3 regions of the Streptosporangium sp. NPDC006013 genome follow, and region 3 is predicted to be linked to each of the others. Evidence: riboswitches for the same ligand, from Rfam matches in the RefSeq annotation. Region 3 holds a riboswitch; each other region holds the start of a gene.
The links. A riboswitch is a leader RNA that binds a small molecule or an ion and turns the genes downstream of it on or off. The one in region 3 is predicted to bind cyclic di-AMP.
Positions count from the first base shown of each region.

Region 1 (3,252 bases), on a different contig from region 3:
TGCCGGTGGAACTGCGTGAGGAGATACGCCGGGAGATGGCGCTGCTGCGAGAGCGCATCCCCGACGTGGACGGGAGCATCGTGTGCAGCGTCGACGGCCTGACCCTGGCCAGTGATCTGGGCCGCGACACCGCCGCCGAGCAGACCGGCGCGCTCTCCTCCGCGCTCCTGGCCCTCAGCCGCCGGATGACGGGCATGGCCGGCAAGGGCACCTTCGAGGAGACGCTGATCTCCGGCACCAACGGCTACGCGGCCTGCTACGCCGCCGGACCCAAGATCGTCCTCACAGTCCTGGCACGCCCGGGGACCAACCTCGGGCTGCTCCGGCTGGAGGGCCGCAAGACGGCGGCCAGATTGGCCGCCATCACCTCGCGCATGTCGATAACCCAGTGATCGGAGACAGAAATGGGCAACATGGACATCTCTCTCAAGGAGATGATGGCGATCGACGGCGCCATCGGCGCGGTCATCGTCGACTACAACAGCGGGATGGCGCTGGGCGCGCTCGGCGGTTCCAAGGATCTCGACCTCCAGGTGGCGGCCGCGGGTAACACCGAGGTCGTCAAGGCCAAGATGCGGACCATGGAGTCGCTCGGTCTCAAGGACGGCATCGAGGACATCCTCATCACGCTCGGCACGCAGTACCACGTGATCCGCCCGCTCTCCGGCCGGAGCGGCAAAGGCCTGTTCATCTACATGGCCCTCGACCGGAACCGGGCCAACCTCGCGCTCGCGCGGCACCTCCTGCGCGGCATCGAGGAGAGGCTCGAGGTCTGATCCTGCCGTGGCACGTGCCCTTTCAGAAAGGGCACGGGCCACAGCAGGAGCTCACCGCCCGGGCGTTACCGGGGCGGTGAGCTCATCGATCGCGTCGGTGCGGGACGGCCGGAGATCGCGCCGGGCCTCAGCTCTGCTCAGCGACCGCCCTGCGGCGGAGACGGCCGGCGACCAGGTAGGTGGCACCGCCCGCGGCGAGCACTCCCGCCAGGGCCAGGGTGGCGGCCGTGGTGGCGGAGGGACCGGCCGGGGTCACGGCCGCCACCGGGGCGGTGGCCCCCAGGTCCCGGACACCCTGCTCGGTGGCCTTGGCACCGGCGCCGGACAGGGCGACCGGCTTGGCGGCGACGATCGCCCCGGGCGCGGTGAGGGGCTCGGACATGATCTTGGGCTTGGCGAACGTCTGGCTCACCTGCTGGGTCTTCACAGCCTTCTTGGACTGCTCGTCCTTGACCAGGACCGTCTGCGGAGGCTTCGCCGGGTTCGCGTCCCGGTAACGCCAGGCACCGGTGGAGAACGCCACGGGGTGGTTCTTCTTGCCCACGCCGTCACCCCACTTGGTGACCACGTACTTGACGTCGATGTGGCCCATGCCGCCGTTGCCGTCCACACCGAGCGTGGCGGGGTTGAACCGGCCACCGGTCAGGTCGGCGAAGGTCTTGGCGTCAATGTCGATCATGACGCCCACGTTGGAGGGCACGCCGGGACCGCGGTCACCGACGAAGAACTTGGCCTTCTTGCCCTTGTAGACGACGTAGCCCTCGGTGAACAGGGGCCAGCTCGGGCTGGCGATCATGCCCTTCTGCATCGGCTTGCCACTGGCCGGCAGACCGGTGTCGCCGGCCCGGCCCGAGGAGTCGTCCCAGAAGTAGGAGGCCCTGGTCGAGCCCTTGAGGAGCACGACCTCGTTGGCGGCCACCTCGGTGTCCGCGCCGGGGGAGGCGGCGGAGGCGGGGGCGGCGACGGTGGGGGAGGCGGGCAGCGCGGAGGCGACGCCGCCGGAGACGAGCACGCTCGCGCCGACGAGGGCGGCGGTGGTGAGACGGTTCTTGTACGAGAGGTTCTTGTACGAGAGGTTCTTGATCAGACCGGTCTTGGGCAGGTCAAAGGGGAGACGCATGAGGAAGGGGCTCTTTCACGAGGGAACGGGGCAGCCAGTTGCGACACACGACAAGGGGTGCACTGGCGGGGACGCGCTCTTCGGAAAAGCGGCGTGGCGAGATCAGCGGATCACTACGCGGAGCACGGTCCAGGTGCCGCGCTCAGGCGCGGCGGCGAAGGACGGAGATGAAGTTCAGGTGGTCGGCACGGGCAGGGCGGGCACCGACGCGGTGACGCGGTGATCCATGAGGGGGATCTCCTCTCCAGCTCGTCTACCGGGTTAGCTGACGGGTTCGGGCGATGGAGTTGCCCTACCGCCGCACATTCGCGGCGGATTCACCCCGGGAAAGTGGTTCCCCGGCTCCCTGGGCCCTGCGGGCCCGGTGGGATTCGACGTCGGCCGGCCGCTCCCTCTTGTGAAGGGCAGGTCGCCAACCGATATCCGTGGACACTACCCACCGAAATCGGACAAAGCAAAGCAAATGTCATGAAAACCCCAGAAGATCTACCTACAAGCTTCAAGAAAAGCCCATCGGAGACCCCGTCCCACCAACAACCGCCCTACCAGCGAGAACGTCTTGCCGATCTCGGGTTTCACACCCCGGAGGCCCGTATCCGAGGGCCTTCCGCGCCCACGAGGGGCCCAGTCGCGCGAGGGTGATCCACACCCCGCGCCCCGCACCCGAGGCCCTTCCGCGCCCGAGGAGAGATCACCCCGAGGTAGATCCCTCGCAAAGATCCACATTGGGGAGTCCACGCTCCCCGAGGAAGCCCTCCCTCGACGAAGGGCACCCCGGGGGGACCCACGACGGGCGAGCTCAGTCCCACCAGAACGACCAGGCGTTCCTGCCCTTGATCTGCTCGGCGTAGTCGATGAGGCTCCCCGCGCCCTGGATGATGCTGTCGGGGCAGAACGTCCAGTGCTCCGCGGCGACGTGCAGGGCGTGTTCCGAGGTCGTCGGGGGCGCGGCGACGCTGAGGTCGAGGGTGTTGAACCCCATCCCGACCAGCCGCACCCCGAACCTGTCCTCCCAGCTCCGTACCACCGCCGCGAGCGGGACCATCCACTCGTTGTGGTTCAGGGCGCCCTGCCAGCCCATGACGGCGAGGGCGTCGGCCCCGCGCTCGACCGCGACGAGTCCGAGCGGGGTCCTGCGCTCGGCCACCAGGCCCGCGTACCAGTCGGCGACCACGCCGGGATCGGCGGCGAGCCTTCCCGCCGGGGCCGGACCCGGACATTCGACTCCGAAGGGGTCGAGGATTTCGAGCTGGTCGATGTGGGCCTTGGCGATCCAGTCGGACCAGACCTCGGCCATGAACGCGGCGGCGTGGTAGTTGTCGATCTCGACGGCGGTGTCCGGGGCGATCTGACCGG
Region 1 is NZ_JBEXUE010000063.1:712-3,963, forward strand. It holds gene ABZ260_RS12755 (roadblock/LC7 domain-containing protein) at 6-392, shown strand; gene ABZ260_RS12760 (hypothetical protein) at 405-776, shown strand; gene ABZ260_RS12765 (hypothetical protein) at 904-1,896, opposite strand; cyclic di-AMP (ydaO/yuaA leader) riboswitch at 2,132-2,283, opposite strand; gene ABZ260_RS12770 (DUF4253 domain-containing protein) at 2,696-3,252, opposite strand, start outside.
Region 1: linked by a shared signal. The riboswitch ahead of ABZ260_RS12765 (hypothetical protein) and the one ahead of ABZ260_RS03680 (hypothetical protein) in region 3 are both predicted to bind cyclic di-AMP.

Region 2 (3,252 bases), on a different contig from region 3:
GACCGCCGTAAGGCTGGCCGTACCCCTGCTGCCCGTACTGCTGCTGCCCATAGCCGGGCTGCTGGCCGTAGCCCGGCTGCTGGCCGTAGTCGGGCTGCTGCCCGTAACCGGGCTGCTGGCCATAGTCGGGCTGCTGCTGACCGTACTGCTGCTGCCCGTAACCCGGCTGGGACGGCTGCTGCTGCCCGTAACCGGGCTGCTGGCCGTAGCCGGGCTGCTCGTGGGACGCCTGCTGCCCGTAGCCGGGCTGCTGACCGTACGCGCCGGTCCCGCCCTGCTGGCCATAGCCCTGCTGCTGGCCGTACGCGTCCGTCCCGCCCTGCTGACCGTACGACTGCTGCTGCCCGTACCCCTGCTGGCCGTACGACTGCTGCTGCTGCCCATACCCCTGCTGCTGGCCGTAGCCCTGCTGACCATAGCCGGGCTGGGCCACCCCCGGGCCGGTGTTCGGCTGCGATCCCTCCGACCGATATCCCATGATCGTCACATCGGGGTCGAGTTCGCCAGGGGCTCGGCCCTGGTTGTGCTGCCCGTAATCCGGCTGTCCCGAAGGTGTGCGACTGCGCTCGGGATCATCCTGTGGATACGGCGGCTGTCCGTTGCTCACCGCGTCACCTCACTTAGACTGCGCATGTGGCAAATGTCAGACGCACATGCTTGCTGCTGCACAAGGTATCGACATAGGAATCAACAGTCACCTTTCCAGTCAGTCATCTCTAAAGTCATCAGAGTCGGGCTCGTGTGTCAGGTGCAGCAGCATCCGGGTGTTTCCCAAGGTATTGGGCTTGACGTGCTCCAGATCGAGGAACTCCGCGACACCCTCGTCGTAGGAGGCGAGAAGTTCGGCGTAGACCTCCGGGGCGACGGGTGTGCCCTGGATCTCCTGAAATCCGTGCCGGGCGAAGAAGCCGACCTCGAAGGTCAGGCAGAAGACCCTGCGCAGGCCCAGCTCGGCGGCCGTGCGGATGAGCACCGAGACGATCCGATGGCCGATTCCCATTCCCCTGCGGGTCGGATCGACGGCAACGGTCCGAATTTCGGCAAGATCCTCCCAGAGAACATGAAGCGCCCCGCAGCCGAGGATTATCCCCTCCGCGTCAGTCGCGACCCAGAACTCCTGGATGTCCTCGTACAGGGTGACGGTGGCCTTCTCCAGCAGGCGTGGGCCGGCTCCACCGTAGGTGTCGACGAGCCGCCTGATGGCACGGACGTCCGGAGTGCGGGCGCGGCGGACCGTGACCGCCGGGGTGGCGCCGGGAGCGGGTGACCCCCGCTCCTCTCCCTCGGATCCGGCTCGCCGCTCCCCCTCTTTCCCGGGATTCGCGAACGGCACGGGAGAATGCTCCGCAAGCTGCTCCATGACCGATCAGCGTACGTCCTCTCCGGCCTTCAATTACGGCTCATCCTTAACTCTCGCCCCGGGGGCATCACGTGACCCTTGGTAGTTGGATTACCACGCTGGGCGCACGACGTCTCTAATGTGTCACAGCTCATCTTTGGCACGGTCCCGGACCTGGGAAGACCCGCGCCACGCCCGCCGCGAGGAAGGCAAAGGCAGCGTAATGGCCATGTTGATCATATTGGCATGTGATCTTTCCGTGACATTTCAGTTGCGAAACCTCTACTGAGTTCGCAGTTCTGGTTGAGCAGGAACCACGAGTGCACTAATCTCCGTGCTCGATGTCAGAGACGTAAAAGCCTGACCCGCCGAATCTCCCGACCAGGGGAACCGGGGACCCACCACGTCCTTCGGGGTGAATCCGAGTGCCACCGGCGCACCCGGTAGGGCTGCCTCCGGCCCGAACCCGTCAGCTAACCCGGTAGGCGGCCGAGGAGAGGAGCCCGTTGGTGAAGCGCATGCGCGACCGCGTAGGAGAGCACGCGGGCGGCGACGCCCGCTGTCGAGAACGCGCGCCGCGGAGGCGGAGTCGCCGCATGGCGGTCATCGGCCTGGCGTTCGCCATCATGACCCTCGGCACCCCCCTGGTCTCGGCCACGGCGGATCCCGAGCCCAGCCTTCAGCAACTGGCCAAGCAGGCCGAGAAGCTGCACGAGGAGATCGGCACGCTCGCCGAGCAGTACAACGGCGAGCGGGTCAGGCTCAAGCAGGCCCAGCGAGCCGCGGAGAGCGCCAAGAAGACCCTCGCGACGAGCGAGTCGGAGCTCGCGACCCGGCGCGCCAAGGCCACCCTCCTCGCGCAGAGCAACTACATGTCCGGCGGCCTGAACTCCGGACTCGCCTTCACCCAGGCGACCGACCCTGACACCTTCCTCGACCAGGCCACCACCAACTACGCCCTCCAGCAGCAGCAGAGCGAGGAGGTCGCCCAGGTCGGCCGGGCGATCGAGGCCGCCGAGCGGGCTCAGGCCGGCGCCAAGGCGAGGACCTCAGAGGTCAAGGTGCTCCTGGAGGAGATCGAGGGCAAGCGCAGCAAGATCGAGCGACTGGTCGCGCGGGTCGAGGGCGACCTGTTCAGCGAGGTGCGCACCAGGGCCGTCAGCAACAGGGGTGCCCGGGTGAAGGTCGACGTGCCCATCGTGGGCAGCGGCAAGGCGGCGGAGGCGGCCCGCTGGGCGCTCACCCAGCAACTCAAGCCGTACGTCTGGGGCGCCGAGGGCCCCAACTCCTTCGACTGCTCCGGGCTGGTCATGTGGGCCTACCAGAAGGTCGGCATCAGCCTGCCGCACTACACCGGCAACCAGTGGACCGCGGGCACCCACATCTCCAAAAACGACCTGCGCCCAGGCGACCTGGTCTTCTTCTACAGCGACCTGCACCACGTCGGGATCTACATCGGCGCGGGCCTGATGGTCCACGCGCCCCGGACGGGTGACGTCATCCACATCGCCACGATCGACAACCGGCCCTTCGCCGGTGGGGTGCGGATCGCCGACTGAGCGGCTGAGCCGGGCCGGTCACGGATCGTGAGCCGCCCGGCCCTTGGCCGGGCGGCGAATCCTGCCGTGCCGAGGGCCGGTCGGACGGACACCCCGCAGACTTGCGCCCCTCGGACGGTGCCCGCAGGTGCGGCGCCCGACGGCAACGCGGCGGGGCGCCACCGGACCGCGGTGGGCAGAACAGCCAAGGGCAGGGCCTAGATCAGGCGGCGGCGGGCCGCCCAGGCCACGGCCTCGATCGCCGTGGCGACACCGATGCGGTCGCAGATGCCTCTGAGCCTGCGCCTGACGGTCCGGCCGCTGATATCGAGGCGGCGGCCCACCCTGTCGACGGTGACGCCCTTGGCGAGTTCA
Region 2 is NZ_JBEXUE010000398.1:982-4,233, reverse strand. It holds gene ABZ260_RS39080 (RDD family protein) at 1-478, opposite strand, end outside; gene ABZ260_RS39075 (amino-acid N-acetyltransferase) at 707-1,360, opposite strand; cyclic di-AMP (ydaO/yuaA leader) riboswitch at 1,696-1,843, shown strand; gene ABZ260_RS39070 (NlpC/P60 family protein) at 1,936-2,898, shown strand; gene ABZ260_RS39065 (LuxR C-terminal-related transcriptional regulator) at 3,096-3,252, opposite strand, start outside.
Region 2: linked by a shared signal. The riboswitch ahead of ABZ260_RS39070 (NlpC/P60 family protein) and the one ahead of ABZ260_RS03680 (hypothetical protein) in region 3 are both predicted to bind cyclic di-AMP.

Region 3 (3,252 bases):
TTCGCGCCCACCGTCACCCGTCGGCTCATCGCCGAATTCCTGCGACGCCCCCACCCCGCCCCGGCCGTGCGAGACCTCGACGACATCACCCAGCGCGAGCGCGAGGTGCTCACCCTCATCGGCAGGGGAATGTCCAACTCCGAGATCGCCGAGCACCTGCACCTCACCGTCGGCACGGTCAAGACCCACATCGGCTGAATCCTGGCCAAACTGCACGCCCGGGACCGGGCTCAGCTCGTCATCGCCGCCTACGAAGGCAGACTCGTCAACCCGTCGCCGCAATGATCACCAAGCTCGCCGGCCCCGGCCGCGGTCAGGCCTTCCCGAACCGGCGGCCTGCCTCTGCGTGAGCACCTACCGACACGAACATCATTTCAGCTCGTGGACATGCGGCATCAGATGCAATACGCATCCCTTTAGTACATCGAGATGTGCGGGTGGTCGTAGTGGTTGGCGGTGATGCCGCCGCGGTTGGACATGGTTCTCCAGCCGGAGCCGTGGTTGATGCGCTGGCGCCAGATCACGTACTTCACTCCGAGCTTGGCCTTGTTCTTGATGGCCCAGGCGGCGATCTCGTCGCCGAGCGCGAGGTTGGCGGCTGAGGGCATCGTGCCGCCGGTGCTCATCATGAAGTCGCAGGCGCGGCCGAGGGGGTGCTCGCCGCCGTCGTTCGCGGACCGGTAGCAACCGACGGCGTACGGGAGGGCGAAGCGTCTCTTGACGGCCTCACGCATGATCCGGGTCCGGTCGGTGATGTTGTCGGCGCCGGTGGGGAGTTGCGGGGCCCAGCTGCCGTCGGAGCGGCGCCCGGAGCCGACGGGGGCGAGCTGGTCGAGCCTGTTCTTGATGTCCTTGATCAGATCTTCGACCTCGTCACGCTGGGTCTGCATCTCCTTGGCCTCCTCACCGATTTCGTCGGTGAGCCTGGCGGCCGTCTCGGTCGCCCTCTTCCTACGTTCGAAGCTCTCGGCGAAGCCCTGCAGGTGCGCGCTCTGCTGGGCGGTGAGCTGCTCCATCACCGCTGCTCCACCCATGTCGTCGGCGAACAGCAGCGCGGGCAGCCCTCCGATGCTGCTCTGGTAGCGGAGCTGGACTATGGAGTCGACCTGCTTTTCCGCCCTGGCGTAGAGGTCGGAGGCCCTGGCCAGGTTCTGCTTGGCGACGGCCTCGGCCTTCTGTGCCTTCTTGAGGGACTCGCGCTTGGCCGCGTATGCCTCGATCAGCCCGTCGACCTTCTTACCGAGCTTGGCCAGCTCGGCGCGGAGCTTGGCCTCGGTCGGCTTGGGCTCCGCGCTTCCCGCGGTGGGGGCACCGAGGGTGAACGTGGCGACCAGGCTCAAACAAAGGGCCAGAGCCGCATGCCGACGGAACGTGGGGGACGGGGCCGCCACGAACTCTCCTCTCCTTCCGCCTACCGGGTTAGCTGACGGGTTCGGGCTGGAGAACGCCCTTCCACCGAAGTGGTTTCACCCCAGGTGCGGTGGTTCCCCGGCTCCCGGGCGATGCGCCTGGGATTAGGCATATCGGCTGTTGCAGCCGATGTGGGAAGGATAGTAGTGGTAAACACAGGGTCACGCGACTTCAAGACGAGACCAATTGGTGATTAGTTCGTGACAACAGAGCGCAGAAGATGTGCTGCCTCCTCGGGCAGCACGTCGTTCACGAAGGCACCCATGGCCGACTCGGAGCCGGCGAGATATTTCAGCTTGTTCGGCGCGCGGCGGATGCTGAACAGCTCCATGTGCGCGTACGACAGGTCGCGACCGGTGTTGACCGGCGCCTGGTGCCAGGCCGCGATGTAGGGCATCGGCACGCCGAACAGCCCGTCGAGGCGGCGGAGCACGTCGGTGTAGAGCGGTCCGAACGCCGCGCGCTCCGCGGGCTCCAGCCCGACCAGGTCGGGGACCTGCCGGTGGGGGTAGAGGTGAACCTCCACCGGCCAGCGCGCCGCGGCCGGGACGAACGCCGTCCAGTGCTCGTTCGAGGCCACCACCCGGACCCCGGCCTCCCGCTCCGCGGCGAGCACGTCGGCGAACAGGTTGCCGCCGGTCCGCTCCCGGTGGCGCCCGGCCGCCCCGAGGGTCAGCTTGGTGCGCGGGGTCACGTAGGGGTACGCGTAGATCTGGCCGTGCGGGTGGGCCAGGGTGATGCCGATCTCGGCTCCCCGGTTCTCGAAACAGAACACCTGCTCCACGCCCGGCATCGCCGACAACTCCGCCGTACGGTCGATCCAGGCCTCCATGACCAGCTCCACCTGCTCGGGGGGGAGCATCGCGAATGAGGAGTCGTGCTCGGCGGTGAAACAGACCACCTCACAGCGGCCGATCCCGGGGCGGACCTCACTCAACCCGCCGACCTGCTGATAGTCGCCCAGATAGGTGGAGAACGAGGGGAACCTGTTCTCGAAGACCGCCACGTCGTAGGCCGCGGAGGGGATCTCGGTGAGGTTGCCGGAGGTGGAAGGGCAGAGCGGGCACTCGCTGGCCGGGGGTAGGAAGGTGCGGCCCTGGCGGTGTCCGGCCACCGCGATCCACTCCTCGGTCAGCGGGTCGTAACGCAACTCGGAGGCGGTGGGGCGGGGCGGCAGGTCGCGGCTGTCGACCGCTCCGCGGTCGGCGTCGTCGCGGCGGTCGAAGTAGAACAGCTCCCGGCCGTCGGCCAGGTGGGTGATCGTACGCTTCATCGGCCGACGCTCTCGCTCTCCTGCTGTGGCTCTGTGATGATCAGCTCTCCCACCGAGGCGGCGAGCTCCTCGCGGGCCTCCTCGGTCAGGCCGGAGTCGGTGACCACGATGTGGGCCTGGGCCAGCTCGGCGATCGTGCTGATGCCGACCGTGCCCCACTTGGTGTGGTCGGCGAGCACCACCAGGCGGTGCGCGGAGGCGACCAGCTCGCGGTTGGTCTCGGCCTCCAGCAGGTTGGGCGTGGTGAACCCGGCTCGGGCGCTCATCCCGTGCACGCCGAGGAAGAGGGTGTCGACGTGGAGTCCCCGGATCGCCGTGACCGCGACCGGGCCGACCAGCGCGTCGGAGGGGGTGCGGACCCCGCCGGTGAGCACGACCGTGCGATCGGCCCTGGGGGAGCGGTGGAAGACATCGGCGATCCGGATCGAGTTGGTGATCACGGTCAGCTCGGGCACGTCGGTCACGTGGTGGGCGAGTGTCCAGGTCGTGGTTCCCGCGGAGAGTGCGATGGCGGTGGCGGGCCGGACGAGCCGGGCGGCCTGCTGGGCGATCGTCTCCTTCTCCGCCTG
Region 3 is NZ_JBEXUE010000012.1:34,213-37,464, forward strand. It holds gene ABZ260_RS03675 (response regulator transcription factor) at 1-198, shown strand, start outside; gene ABZ260_RS03680 (hypothetical protein) at 417-1,340, opposite strand; cyclic di-AMP (ydaO/yuaA leader) riboswitch at 1,395-1,531, opposite strand; gene galT (galactose-1-phosphate uridylyltransferase) at 1,604-2,683, opposite strand; gene ABZ260_RS03690 (DeoR/GlpR family DNA-binding transcription regulator) at 2,680-3,252, opposite strand, start outside.